DNA from 2 places in the Syntrophomonas curvata genome. Region 1 is predicted to be linked to the other one. Evidence: riboswitches for the same ligand, from Rfam matches in the RefSeq annotation. Region 1 holds a riboswitch; the other holds the start of a gene.
The links. Region 1 has a riboswitch for cyclic di-AMP ahead of ACU70B_RS14885 (ABC transporter substrate-binding protein). Riboswitches for the same ligand answer to the same signal wherever they lie in the genome.

Region 1 (7,478 bases):
TCAGCAGCGATTGCAAACCGGTGTTGCCGGTGCTGCCAATCTCCTCTTTATCCACAAACAGACACAGCGCCGTTCTCTCCGGTTTATCCACTTCCAGTATCGCCTGCAAAGAGGTATAGGCACTTACCCTGTCGTCCTGACCGTAAGCCCCTACCATGCTCCGATCCAACCCAACCTCGCGGGCGGCATAGGCGGGAACCAGTTCCAGCTCCGCACTGGTAAAATCGTCTTCTTCTATATCATAACTTTCTTTTAGCAATTGCATAAAATATTTTTTAATATTTTCGCTGTCCTCGTCCTTCAGAGGAATACTTGCAGCCATAGCATTGAGGCTTTCGCCGCTTACTGCTTCCGCTGCCTTCTTCTCCATTTGCTCCTTGGCCAGATGCGGCAGGAGGTCGGCTATGGTAAATACCGGGTCATCTTCCTTTTCTCCTATGCATATCTCTGCCTTCTGCCCGTCCTTTTTAATTACTATCCCATGCAGGGCCAGAGGCATGGACACCCACTGGTACTTTTTGATGCCGCCATAGTAATGGGTCTTAAGCAGAGCCAGGCCGTCAGCCTCATACACGGGCCGGGCCTTGAGATCCAGCCGGGGGGAATCGATATGAGAAGCAACCAGGTTAATACCCTCTTCCAGAAGGCGTTTGCCGATTACCAGCAGCCCGCATATTTTACCCTTTTCGGTGATTATTAACTTTTGCCCCGGTTTCAACTCCTGAACCTGGTTTAAGTCCGTAAAACCGTTCCGCCGGGCGCTATCAACAATATAATCCACGGCCTCCCGCTCCGTCTTGACCGAGCTGAGAAAATCAATATACCCTGCATTGAATTTATAGACCTGGGCTAACGTCTGATCATCCAAACGCATCCAGGCATTACGTTTCAACCCTTCCTTTTTATCAGCCAATGGAATCAACCTCCTCATTGTTATTTAAAATTAGATTACCCTATGCTCCAAGCGGCTTATACGCTAGTTCATGCTCGTCCCGGATTTCTGACGGGACCGCGGTTTGTTCAAAACAGGCTTTTCAGATGCGTAAACAACTTTAAAAGGGGCTCTAATAAAAGCGAATTATGCATATACTGAGTAACAAAGAATGCCCCTGACATACCCATCTGGGCTGCCAACTCCAGGGGAGAAAGCAGGATACCAGCCAATACCGCTAATATTACCAGATTCTTAAGCAATAAAAGACCCATTCCCAGGCTCCGGTTGACTCCAGACAGTATACCATGGGCAAACAGGCTATCCAGCAATTGGCAGATTGCCTGTACAAGCTTGCTCCCCAGCAGAAGAATCAGCAGGAATGACAAGGCGGTAAAAAGTGTCGTCGCCAGATATGATGCCGGATCTGCCCATTGAGGAGCATAGCCCAATACTTTTATCAGACCGGGGTCAAGAACAGGTAAGGGAAGCTTTTCTCGTAAAAACCCGACCAATAGAGTATTAACACCTAAAGTCTTCTCGAGATATTGGGTCAGTTCCCGGTGGAAGGCAATAGCGGCCAGCAGCCCTATTAATACTCCCGCAAGGCCGCCTACTACATTAAAAAGGCCTTTCCTTAAGCCAGCCAGGGCACTTAACAGCAACACAGCTATAATAAGGTAATCAAGTACATTAAGCTGCATATCGTCCCCCACGATTTTAGATTATCCATATTATAGCATAGCTGCGCATTAAGCGGCATATTGCTTGCCCGTTCCATGGTAAGGTGAATTTTTTCAGCGCCAGGTCGGAAACACCGCCCCGTTCTTGACAAAAGGCTGCCGGCTTGCTATTTTGAAAGTATTGGGATACCTATAATCTAACCTGAAGAATTATCTTCTCCTGAAATTTATACCGGTTATCTCCGTAGATAATAATAGGTTACGGTCCAAATTATCTCACGGTTATTATGATAATCTTAGCCTTAAATAGGGGGATAGAAATGGATTTTTTTCAGAGTGTCAGTGATTTAAGCGTAGCCATGGTAATAAATTATATTCGGGCTTTCGGCATGCTGGCTCCATTAGTGGCTTTTTTGCTATTTACGATACAGGCTGCCCTGCCTGTATTCCCTTACATAGTCCTGGCCGTTGCCGGAGGGTTGCTGTTCGGTTTTAAAATGGGCTTTATATTATCCTGGCTCGGGGCCCTGACGGGGGCTTGCCTGGCCTATTGGATTTGTAAACTGATCGCCGGAGACTGGGCCCAAAACAAAATAAAAAGCCGCCTGGGTTATGACCTAAAAAAAATGGATGCGGAAATGGCTTTCTGGACCATAGTTGTTGCCCGCATTATCCCGGTGGTACCTACGCCTATCATAAATGTAGCTGCTGCCCTGGGAGGCGTTTCCTTCTGGAATTTTTTCTTTTCTTCGGCTATTGGCAAAATACCATCTGCGGTTCTCTATACCGGTCTGGGCATTTGCCTCTTCCAGACCCGTGATATTAAATTGACTCTGGGTATACTGGCGGCCATCCTGGTTCTGGCTGGAGTCGGGCGCTACATGCGCAAGAAGAGCCGCCTCCACCTGCCCACACGCTCATCCTCCTGAAATTATCAATGTATGCTATCGGTTAATATAAAAATACGCTTCCCTGCCAAGGGTTTTGTACGAATAGATTAAGCCCCCAACATAATCGCCTGCTGTTCGGACAGTAATTCTTACTATCCCCTCCCTAATTCCCTCTAATCGCAATATAGTGCATATTACTATGCATTAGAAGCAAATGCCAATATTGACAGTCGCTTCAATTACATATAAGGTATTGTACAAGTATAAATTTTTGGGTAGGCGCCGAAGTCTTGAAGACGCGGGGGAACCATCTTTTTGGGGGGCGAATTTCTGTCCGGGGCAGGGGCGGAATAGGGTCAACCCGGATCCGAGTCCGACAGCTAACCTCGCAGGCGATACGGGTCTTTGGTTTTATCCATCGGAAAACCAAGCAAAATAACCAATTGTAATCGTCTATTAACCTTATTGCTTAAATGCATTTAAGGCATTTAACTATTTATGGTTCCCTTCATGCTTCACCGCAAAGTGTCCTGCCGGTGAGGAGGTTTCATTGATGAGCACAATTAAATATTACCTGCAACGGTTCCGGCCAGCAAGCTGGTCATTGGTTGCTGTCCTTCTGTTCACCCTGCTTGGAGCCGGGTGTGGGGGAGGCAGTACGTCTACCGGAGGCAATAATGCCGACTCGGATAAACCGGTGTTGGTGTTGGCCGACGTTACCTGGGATAGCGTACAAGTCCATAATCGCATAGCAGGCTTTATAATTGAACATGGCTATGATTATCCCCCCTGTGAGTACCTGTTTGGCGATTCCCTGCCTCTGTTGCAGGGCTTGAGCAAAGGCAGTATCGATATTTATATGGAGGTTTGGGCCGACAACTTCCCGGAAGCATGGGACAAGGTACTGGCCGACGGCACGGTTAAAAACCTGGGTATAAATTATCCCGATGCTCCCCAGGGATGGTATGTCCCTACCTATATGATCAAGGGTGACCCTAAACGCGGCATTGAACCGGCTGCCCCTGACCTCAAATCGGTAAGTGATTTGCCCCGGTACCGGGAATTGTTCAAAGACCCTGAAGTCCCTAATAAAGGCCGCTTTCATAACAGCCCCCCGGGATGGGCCGTAACTGATTATAACCAGGAAAAAATGAAAGTTTACGGTCTGGATACAGCCTTTAATGTCTTCAGCACCGGCTCTGACACTGCTCTGGCTACCTCCATGGTATCAGCCTACGAAAAAGGCAAACCCTGGCTGGGATACTACTGGGAACCTACCTGGGTGATGGGTAAGCTGGACATGACTCTGCTGCAGGAACCAGAGTTCGATCAGGCTACCTGGGACAGTAATCGTGGTTGCGCCTTTCCTAACGCTGAAGTTCTTATCGGCATTAACAGCAAGCTGGAAAATAAATCACCTGAAATAGTAGCTTTTCTGACAAACTACTCTACCTCTTTGCAGCAGAATAATGATATCACGGCTTATATGAATGATAATAACGGCAATGCTGAGGCTGCTGCTATTTACTTCTTAAAGCAATATCCCGAGGTATGGAAATCATGGATTCCGCAGGATGCAGCCCAAAAAGTCGCCGAAGCGCTAAAAGAGGTGAATTAATTATGGAAAGCAGTGGTTATCTGATGGAAGTAAAGCATCTCTGGAAAGTTTTTGGGGATAATGACAGTCCCTTTAATATGGAGGATTATTTATCCGGTTCAGGTGACACGGAGGCGGAAGGCCAGGTAGTAGCTGTCCGTGATGTCTCTTTCAGGCTGCCAGAAGGTGAAGTTTATGTTGTCATGGGGCTTTCCGGCAGCGGTAAGTCCACCTTGATTCGCTGTCTTCTGCGCCTGATTGAACCTGATTACGGGCAGATATTGGTTGAAGGGCAGGATGTAACGGCCATGGACCGGCAACATCTGACGGAATTTCGCCGCACCCGGGTGGCCATGGTTTTTCAGCATTACGGGCTTCTACCGCACCGAACGGTACTGGAAAACGCTGCCTTTGGACTCAAGCTACGGGGAATGGAGCGACGGGAAAGAGAAACTCGAGCCCGGCAGGCTCTCGAAAAAGTAGGGCTGCGGGATTGGGAAAATCATTACCCCGCCCAGCTTTCCGGGGGTATGCAACAAAGAGTAGGAATTGCCCGGGCCCTGGTACAAGATGCCGATTTGCTCTTACTGGACGAACCTTTTAGCGGTCTGGACCCCTTGATAAGAAGGGAAATGCAGGATGAACTCCTGCGCTTACAAAAAGAGCTGCATAAAACTATGGTTTTTGTCACCCATGACCTTAATGAAGCCCTGCGCCTGGGCGACCGCATGGCAGTGATGAAAGAGGGGACGTTCGTTCAGGAAGGCCGCCCCCGCGATATTGTAATGAATCCAGCTGATGAATATGTACAGCGCTTCGTACAGAACGAACAGAAAATATCTTTGATAAGAGAAAGCACCGACAAAAAAAGCCCTGTAAACACGATACCTGCTATCGGGGTAAAGGCAAAAAAGGCGGTCGGTTCCGGGAGGTGAAAACTTGTTTCCCCCACAATTTAATTTTCATGTTGGACCTTATGTTAATGACTTTATTGATTGGCTTTATCGTACCTTCAGCCCGGCATTTGATGCTTTTGCCAGCAGTATGCGGAGTCTGCTCATTAATGTTGAAGCACTCCTGCTGGGTGTTCCCTGGTGGGTGTGGATTATTATTGTCACCCTGCTGGCCTGGCGCTTAACCCATAATGTTATAAAGACCTTACTACCAGGGCTGCTAATGTTTACTATTGGTATGTTCGGTCTCTGGTCCATTGCCATGGAAACCCTTTCCATAGTAATGGTATCAGTACTGCTATCCCTGGCTATAGGGGTTCCCCTGGGTATAGCCATGGGCATTTCCGACCGGATTAACGCCATTTTTACTCCGGTACTGGATGCCATGCAGACTATGCCCAGTATGGTCTATTTGATTCCCGCCATGATGTTTTTTGACCTGGGTAAGGTGCCCGCTATTGTGGCTACTTTCATTTATGCTATTCCCCCGGTGCAGCGGCTTACCAACCTGGGAATCAGACAGGTCTCCGCGACCATCCAGGAGGCTGCCATAGCGTTTGGGGCTACCCCCTGGCAGTTGATGCGGGAAGTGCGTTTTCCCCTGGCCATGCCATCAATACTGGCGGGAGTTAACCAGACTACCATGATGGCCTTGTCCATGGTAGTTATCTGCAGTATGGTAGCCGCCGGCGGATTGGGCGAAGAAGTTCTTTTAGCGGTTAACCGCGTTGATGTAGGTCGGGGATTTGAAGCTGGCTGGGCCATAGTAGTGCTGGCCATAATAATTGACCGTTTAAGCCAGAGTGCAGTGAGCAAATGGGAAAGTCCCCGCAATTAGTGTCGTATCGCTGTTAGAGTCTTGATGGCTATATCGGGGGTAAAGAGTTTTTCACAACAATTACATATATTGTATAATAACCGTATGGTTCTGTTAGTCCCTTCTACTGCAGTTGATTTAGCCGTCTTGAACCAACATTATAATAGGAGTGCTTCCGGTGAACATTAGCGAACTGTTGTTAAACCCGCTGCTTTTATTCAGTGTAGCCCTGCGTCCGGTGAGCGAAATAGCCCAGATGCCCTTTCGCCCCAAAAGATTCCGCTACGAGGAAAGCAGGGATTTCCTGACCAGTCAGGGTACAGACATCGCTGATTTTTACTTTAATAAATTTGCCCCCTTTTCCTGGTTCGTCTACTACCGTGATTTGGTGCTTATAGACATCCCGGCATTCAATGCCCCAACCCTGGAGGCCATGGACATAGCCCGGGCTATTGATTTTGAAACCTCCCGTCTGCAGGCCTGCCTGCAAAAAGGGGACTTTATCTCCCTGTTCGCCCTGATTGATAAAAGAATAGCCCTGGAGGTATATCTGCAGCTTTTCCCCACAATCCCGGAGGAACAGAAATACCGCCTCTTCTGGTATATCTTTTCCCGTTTGCGGCTTAAACTGGAGGATTTCAGTCCTGAGCTCATCCATCAGATTCAGGCCTGCAGAAATCAGGAGTTAACCTTGCCAACTGATGAGCAGGGCTACGTAGACGTTTACCGGGGGCACGGGGTAAACAGCCCGGCAGCCCGGGCATCATCCTGGACTACTGACATCAATACCGCCATCTGCTATGCCTACCATTGGCAAGGGGGGAAGGTTTTTAAGGGCAAAATACCCCGGGAAAAAGTGGTTGCCAGCATCAAGTATCGCAACGAAAAAGAGCTTATCTGTTTTCCGGGAGATGCCCAAGATATTGAAGAAATGAAATTTATGAGCCTGGCCGGGCTCAAGCCGGAATTGGAAAGAACGGGTATTATAAAGCTTTACGAAAGCTGCTCTTCTCTCCTGGCGGATAAATATTTCCATAATCCCTATGGTATCCACGGTCTGTCACATACTCACCGGGTTCTGCTGTTAAGCCTGATTCTATCCTATATGGAGAATATTAGTGGCAATGACCGGGAATTGCTTTGCCTGGCCGCCCTGTATCACGATATCGGGCGCAGCAACGATAACTTTGACCCCCAGCACGGGCGCGAAAGTTATAAAAAGGCTGTCTCCCAGCATTTAATTGCCCTAAAATCTCAAGAACAGGAAATAGTTCGCTTCATTATAGAAAATCACTGTATCAACGACCACCAGGCATTGTCTTTAATAAGCAGATACAATGTGAAAGATACAGAGCGTTTGCTTATCCTCTATAAACTATTTAAGGATGCGGACGGCTTGGATCGCATCCGCATAAACGACCTGGATATCAGTAAACTGCGCACCCCATCCGCTCCAAAACTCTTGCTCGTCGCCCGGGAATTGCTGGAGAAGATTACTGTTTCCAATATTCCGGCAGAAAAAGAACCAGAATAGGGAAAATTTCCAGGCGTCCAACCAGCATAAGAATACTCAACAGATATTTGCCCATATCCGGTATAAAGCTGTA
Region 2 (7,478 bases), 1.3 Mb from region 1:
ATGGGGCTTTATTGAACGCCCGGGTTGGAAATACAAATCTTTTGAAAGTAAGCAGTATTTTACCTCCAGGCTGTGAATATGAACCTGGTCTGGCAATACCCCCTGGGTCTCTCTTGCCCATCGCTTACGGCACTATTATAAGCACGGTTCCCGGCGAAGTTATTTCCGCTGCCGTAGCAGTCGGCATCAAGCAGAATAGTTTTGGCGTCATCATGGAGTATGAAGGCCGGTGCGGGGCCGATGAAGCTGAGGCCCGGGTAAGAAAAATGGTGGAAGAGGCGTTTCGGATCAGAAACCTGGAATTGGACGAGATTAAAGTGGCTGCAACCGAGCATACTGTCAGAAGGATAGGTTGTGCCTTTGCTGCCGTACCTCTATGGTATTAATCTACTAGCGAACGAGGAGGAAAACAGGATTGGAACTATGGGTAACTGAATATCAAACCCCTGTTTTGGGGTTTAGCTGCAAGACCACAGAAACTTTACGGGTTGAACAGACTCCCTTTCAACACCTCTGTGTTGTAAACACGGAACAATTCGGCAGAATGCTGCTTCTGGACGGTATGGTACAGACCACCGAAAAGGACGAGTTTGTCTACCATGAGATGATAACCATGATTGCCCTTAACGCTCACCCTCGGCCCAAGAATGTTCTGGTCATCGGGGGAGGGGACGGCGGCGCCTTAAGAGAGGTGGTACGCCACCCTGCGGTTGAATGTGGTACTCTCGCGGAAATAGATGAACGGGTAATTCAGGCATCCCGGGATTTTTTCCCGGATCATTCCTGTTCTTTTAGCGCCACCAAGGCTCAGCTTATCGTGGCTGACGGTATTCAGTTTATCAAGGAGCATGCTGATACCTTTGATGTAGTCATAGTAGATTCAACCGAGCCCGTAGGGCCAGCCCAGGAGCTGTTTTCTCCTGCCTTTTACGCCAGCGTTGCCAAAGCCTTAAAGGATGACGGCATGTTAGTGGTGCAGAGCGAATCCCCGTTTTTTAATGGAGATGTGATTAAAATGGCCTATGGTGGAATTAAGCAATCTTTTCCCATTACCAAGCTGTATTTAGCTGCCGTCCCCACCTACCCCAGCGGCCTGTGGAGCTTTACGGTGGGCTCTAAGCGCTACGACCCGGAAGTGCCGTTTTGTACCGGTAAATTGGAGTATAAATACTATACATCGGAAATTCACCAAGCTGCCTTTAAGCTGCCGGCTTTTGTCCGAAACCTCATAGGAGATAAGTAGATTATGGGCGGGGATTTTAGAGAACTGTTAGAGGAAAAGGCCAGTTTTATGGCCAGCAGCAGGGACTATGAGCAGTCCGCCAAAGTTATCATAGGCATACCCATGGATGCCACCACCAGCTTCCGGCCGGGCACCAGGCTGGCACCCTACCGGGTGCGCGAAGTATCAGAAAGTGTGGAAGAGTATAGTATCTACCAGGATAAATCCCTGGAGGAGATTTGTTTTTATGATGCCGGGGATATAATCATACCCTTCGGCAATGTAGGTGAAAGCCTGCGGCGTATCGAGGAGGTAAGCCGGGGTCTGGTCAAAGATAGGAAAAAGGTGTTTGCTGTTGGCGGGGAGCATCTGGTGTCACTGCCCTTGATAAAAGCTTACCACCAGCAATATTCTGATCTGGTAGTGATACAGATGGACGCCCATGCCGATTTGCGTACTGATTACCTGGGTGAGACCCTGTCCCATGCTACGGTTATGCGCCATGTGGTGGAGGAGATAGGAGACAGGAACCTTTACCAGTTGGGTATTCGCTCCGCCACCCGGGATGAGCTCAAGTTTGCCGCATCCAGGACCAATCTGTACCTGGACAGCTTGCTGGGTGCGGTGGATGAAGTTATGGATAAGATAGGCGGCCGCCCCGTTTACCTGAGCCTCGACATCGATATTTTGGACCCGGCTTTTGCACCGGGCACCGGAACTCCGGAGGCTGGCGGCATATCAAGCCGGGAATTGCTGCAGGCCTTGCATCGTTTGGGTGAGCTTAAGGTTGTGGGTTTCGATATGGTGGAGATTTCTCCACCATATGAAAAGGGAGATAATACTTCCATACTGGGGGCCAAAATACTGCGTGAGGCCCTGCTGGCCTATTAATATATAAAAGCGTCTGCCTGATCGGGCAGACGCTTTTTCCTAGTAATTCTCGGCCATTACTTCGTAATAGCTCTGGGGGTGATCACAGGCCGGGCAGCGATCCGGGGCTTCCGTACCTTCATGTACATAACCGCAGTTACGGCACTTCCATTTGACGGGCTTATCCTTTTTGAAAACGGCGCCATCCTTGATATTTTGCAGCAGTTTTCTAAACCGTTTTTCATGTTCTTCTTCTACTTCGGCAATTTCCTTAAATATGTCGGCGATTTCATTAAAACCTTCTTCACGGGCGATTTTTTCAAATTCAGGGTACATACTGGTATGTTCTTCATTTTCACCTTCGGCTGCACTGAGAAGATTTTCGACGGTTGGAGGGACAGAACCTCCGAGCGCTAACTTAAAGAGCCGTTTGGCATGTTCTTTCTCGTTATCGGCGGTCTCGGTAAATATGGCGGCAATTTGCTTGAATCCTTCCTTGTCCGCCTGACTGGCAAAGTAAGTATACTTGTTGCGCGCCTGGGATTCACCTGAGAACGCTGTCCACAGGTTTTCTTCAGTTTTGGAACCTTTTAAGCTCATCCTGATTGCCTCCTTGCTTTATATTTATATTAATCACCCGCAGGTGATCAATAAACAGTTAACCCTTGGGGATAGACATAGATAAGGTTGCTTTGCTCCTGGCGGTTAAAGGTACATACAGACTCCAATAATTCCAGGATTTTTTCCAGTCCGTCGTCATCATTACCGTCAGGAATGATTTCAAATACCGAAGCCTTGAGCTGCATCCAATTAAGTAATTTCAACTCCTGCAGACCTTCGTCCAGAAAGGCCAGGTTCGATACAGGCATGGAAAACGGCGCTCGGGGTTTACTTTTGATATGGGCTTCCATTAATCCTATGAACGATTGCAGCTTTTCTTCTTCTGCCGGAGTTATTGCATATTGAAACAAAACGTCATACAGGTGCTGGACTACTTTGATAGATGTGACATTGGGCAGCAGCAAGTGCTCCTCCTGTCCCAGGAACTTGAGTTGGAATGCCGGGATATCCTGCATGTTTATCCACTCCTTAATGCACTATTAGTATTAAATTCTACATTATTAACAGCAAAAAAAACAGTTCTCATCTTAAAATAGTATTCACCCTGGAGCGTGGAAAAAATATTTATAGATTTATAATATACAATAAAGCTGCGGTACAAGGATTAATGGAGGTAAAGGTATGGGGTACAAGTATTATTCCCGGAGGAAAAGAGACCGGGTGCAAGGTGAAGCCGAGCGCAGGAGAATCGAACAGCAGAGATTAAGATACAACCTCCTGGGTATGCTGGTTATGGCTATAATACTGGCTTTGGCCCTGGACCTGTTCGACTTGGGGGAGAGAATAACCCGGTTCTTCACCGGCAATTGATTACAGGCATGACAGGAAAACCGGTTATATCAAGGAGAATGCCATTAATATGAGCCTTACTGCTTCTGAGGATATATCAGAACAAAATAGACTTTTTTTCGCGGTTTGAGAAAAAGGACTCTCAAGGTTATACTTAATAAATAAACAATTATATACTCCTATGGAACGGCGATTGCCATTCTCAGGCTTAATCCTGGTATTACCAGGAGCGGGGGAACCGTTTATTGGGGTGAATCCAGATCAAACTGGTAGGGTCGCCCTGGACCCGAATCCGGCAGCTAACCCCGTAAGCAGCAGAAAGGGGAGAATGGGGATATATTTACCTTCTTCAAATTATTTTCACCTCCGAAGGTTATCCCTACGATCATGAATCCTCTCGTTTTAATATGCCATATAGTGTTGCCTGCTTAAGGCTGAATGTTGGTTTTTATCAGCACCAGACCTCTATTGCCATATCTTAAAATACGATGGGAAAATCCCGGTTCGATTTTCTGCAGATGCTGTCCTGCGATTGCTTGAAGGCTTCGCTTCCGGGAATGGCCGCACACTGGTCTATTGCCTGCCTGCTGCTTGCCTAATCAGTAAAGGGGGGATTATTTGTGGAAATAATCAAGGTAGAACATCTAACCAAGATTTATGGCGCAGATGCAAACAAGGCGCTTAAACTTCTGCAACAGGGTCAGGATAATAACACGATTAAAAGAAAAACCCGCCAGGTGGTAGGAATCAGGGATGTCAGTTTTCACATTGAACCGGGGGAAAGCTTTGTGATTATGGGGCTTTCAGGCAGTGGCAAGTCGACCTTATTACGTTGCCTTAACGGTTTGATTAGTGCCACGGCCGGCAAAATCTTTATCGATGGTCATGAGCTTACGGGAATGTCCAGGCACTCGCTTGAAGAACTGCGCCGCAAGAAGATGGGTATGGTCTTTCAGCGTTTTGCACTCTTACCTCATCGTACCGTCCTCGGCAATGTTGGTTACGGCCTGGAGATACAGGGAATAGCACGGGCTGAACGCGAGCAAAGGTCACTGCAGGCCATTGAAATGGTAGGGCTTAAAGGCTGGGAGGACTCTTATCCGGCCGGCCTCAGCGGCGGTATGCAGCAACGAGTGGGGATAGCCCGGGCTCTGGCTACCGACCCGGATATTTTATTGCTGGATGAGCCTTTCAGTGCCCTGGATCCTTTGATCAGACAGGAAATGCAGGATGAATTGCTGGAGATCCAAAAAAAACTGCAGAAGACCATTGTCTTTATTACCCATGATTTGGATGAAGCCCTTAAGATAGGGGACCGGATTGCCCTGATGAAGGATGGTACAATTGTTCAGATGGGACAGCCGGAGGATATATTATTATCTCCCGCCACCGAATATGTGGCCCGTTTTGTCGAAAACGTCAACTACTCCAGGGCTTTGACCGCAGCATCGGTAATGGTGAGGGCCCGGAATGTGGTTTATCCCAAAGACGGCCCCATGACCGCTTTACACATTATGGAAAGATTCGGGATGTCGTCCTTGTTTGTTACCGACCGTGGGGGCAAGCTGCTGGGTTATGTCAATGCGGATGATGCTTCCCGGATTGCGCATCAGGGAATCAGAGAATTAGATATGATTATAAACAAGGATGGTCCCGTAGCTTTGCCTGACACTCCATTATGTGAACTGCTGGAAGTACTGGCTCGCACCAAGGTGCCGGTAGCGGTAGTTGACGAGGCCGGCAGCCTGAAAGGAGTACTGGTGAGAGGGTCAGTGATAGCCGGTCTGGCCGGGGAAAGGAGGGAAACCAGTGAGTAGCCTTATGGACAGCATTCCGCGTATACCGCTGGCGGAATGGACGGATCGCTCTATTGATTACCTGCAGGCGGAATGGGGGGAGTCAACCCAGGCGTTTGCCACCGGAATGGAAGAGTTGATCAAGGGGCTGCAGGGTTTTTTAATAAGCCTGCCTCCGGAATTGCTGATTATTGTTTTCAGCCTGTTGGCCTGGTGGCTGGTCAATAAGAAAATAGCCTTGTTTGCTTTATTGGGTTTGATGTTCATATACAATATCGGGCTATGGAAAGTATCGATGGAAACCCTGGCTCTGGTAATCGGCGCGGTAGCTCTGTGTATATCGATAGGAATTCCGCTGGGGATACTGGCGGCCAAGAATAGGACCGCCCACCGGATTATTGCTCCCGTACTGGATTTTATGCAGACTCTGCCCGCATTTGTATACCTCCTGCCTGCCATTCCCTTCTTTGGGCTGGGGGTAGTTCCGGCCGTATTGACCACTATCGTTTTCTCCATGCCTCCGGTCATAAGACTTACCGAGTTAGGTTTAAAACAGGTTCCGGAAGAACTGGAGGAATTGGGGAAGTCCTTCGGCTCAACTTTTTGGCAGATGTTGTTCAAGATAGAATTACCTCTGGCGCGAGCCAATATATTGGCGGGGATCAACCAATGCATCATGCTTTCACTGTCAATGGTGGTGGTAGCCGCCATGATCGGCGCCAAAGGACTGGGGGGTGTGGTATGGACAGCCATTCAGCAGCTTAAAATGGGAATGGGGTTTGAAGCAGGTGTAGCCATAGTCATTCTGGCGATAATACTTGACCGTATAACCCAGAACCTGGGTAAAACAACGGGGAAGGAGAAGGTAAGATGAAAAAAAGAACCGTATCTATTATCACTCTGGCAGTACTGACGGCGTTTGCCGTCGTAAGCATTGCCGGTTGTGGCAGCGGCGGCGGTAAGCAGGCCGATAAGGAAAACAAGCAGGTTAAGCTTCTCTACGTACAATGGGCCTGTGCCAGCGCCGAAACCCATGTCATGAAAGTTATCCTGGAAGACAAGATGGGTTACGATGTAGAAATAATGGATGTTACGGCTGCAGCCATGTATGAAGGCCTGGCCAATAAAAAAGGCGATGCCGTTTTTACGGCCTGGCTGCCGTTAACTCATGGTGAATACATGAAGCAGGTTAAAGACCAGGTGGAGGATTTGGGACCGAGTATGGAAGGGGCTAAAATCGGTCTGGTAGTACCGGATTATGTTGCTGTTGATTCCATTGCCGACCTGAATTCGGTAAAGGATAAATTTGACGGGAAAATAATCGGCATTGATTCCGGCGCCGGCATTATGAAGGCTACTGAAGCGGCGCTGAAAGACTATAACCTGGAGTATGAACTGGTCGAAGGCAGTGAAGGCACCATGATAGCTTCACTGAAACAGGCTGTTGATAATAATAAATGGGTAGTCGTAACCGGCTGGACTCCGCACTGGAAGTTTGCCCGCTGGGACCTCAAGTATCTGGATGACCCCAAGAAGGATTACGGTGAAGCTGAAACCATTAATACTATAGTGAGAAAAGGCCTGAAGGAAGACATGCCCGATGCTTATACCCTGTTTGACAACTTTGCCTGGAGCCCGGAGGATCTGGCTTCGGCCATGGGGCTGGCCGAGGATATGGGGAACAGTGAAGAGGCGGCCCGGAAGTGGGTGGAGCAGAACCCGGAATTGGTCAATAGCTGGCTGCCGGATAAATATAAAGATAAATAAGGCGCTACCCCCGGCCTTGGCCGGGGGTAAATTACTTTAGTCAAGGTAATTGATGCCCATGGCTTCCCGCACTTCCGCCATCGTATCCAAGGCAACGCGGTGGGCTTTTTTGGTTCCTTCCAGCAATATTTCCCGGATGGCTTCATAATCGTATTTTTCCCTTCTCTCCCGCATGGGTTCCAGCAGCTGGTTGATTTTTCCGCTCAGTTTCTTTTTGCAGTTTACGCAGCCTATATGGCCATGACGGCAATCGTCTTCGATTTCCCCGGCTTCTTCGGGATTAAAGACCCGGTGGTATTCATAGACCGTGCAGACTTCAGGGTGCCCCGGGTCAGTTTTATGGATACGGGCCGGGTCGGTTACGGCATTACGGATTTTTTGCCATACCTCGTCGGCAGTGTCGGCTAAAAATA

Region 2: linked by a shared signal. The riboswitch ahead of ACU70B_RS05555 (quaternary amine ABC transporter ATP-binding protein) and the one ahead of ACU70B_RS14885 (ABC transporter substrate-binding protein) in region 1 are both predicted to bind cyclic di-AMP.

The regions. Positions count from the first base shown of each region.
Region 1 is NZ_CM129641.1:3,190,797-3,198,274, forward strand. It holds gene ACU70B_RS14870 (aminopeptidase) at 1-913, opposite strand, end outside; gene ACU70B_RS14875 (CvpA family protein) at 1,021-1,635, opposite strand; gene ACU70B_RS14880 (TVP38/TMEM64 family protein) at 1,935-2,543, shown strand; cyclic di-AMP (ydaO/yuaA leader) riboswitch at 2,775-2,914, shown strand; gene ACU70B_RS14885 (ABC transporter substrate-binding protein) at 3,058-4,122, shown strand; gene ACU70B_RS14890 (betaine/proline/choline family ABC transporter ATP-binding protein) at 4,125-5,036, shown strand; gene ACU70B_RS14895 (ABC transporter permease) at 5,041-5,892, shown strand; gene ACU70B_RS14900 (HD domain-containing protein) at 6,050-7,405, shown strand; gene ACU70B_RS14905 (TrkH family potassium uptake protein) at 7,365-7,478, opposite strand, start outside.
Region 2 is NZ_CM129641.1:1,249,972-1,257,449, forward strand. It holds gene ACU70B_RS05525 (pyruvoyl-dependent arginine decarboxylase) at 1-386, shown strand, start outside; gene speE (polyamine aminopropyltransferase) at 416-1,243, shown strand; gene speB (agmatinase) at 1,247-2,113, shown strand; gene rbr (rubrerythrin) at 2,153-2,692, opposite strand; gene ACU70B_RS05545 (hypothetical protein) at 2,740-3,168, opposite strand; gene ACU70B_RS05550 (hypothetical protein) at 3,335-3,523, shown strand; cyclic di-AMP (ydaO/yuaA leader) riboswitch at 3,698-3,831, shown strand; gene ACU70B_RS05555 (quaternary amine ABC transporter ATP-binding protein) at 4,123-5,319, shown strand; gene ACU70B_RS05560 (ABC transporter permease) at 5,312-6,172, shown strand; gene ACU70B_RS05565 (glycine betaine ABC transporter substrate-binding protein) at 6,169-7,065, shown strand; gene trpS (tryptophan--tRNA ligase) at 7,102-7,478, opposite strand, start outside.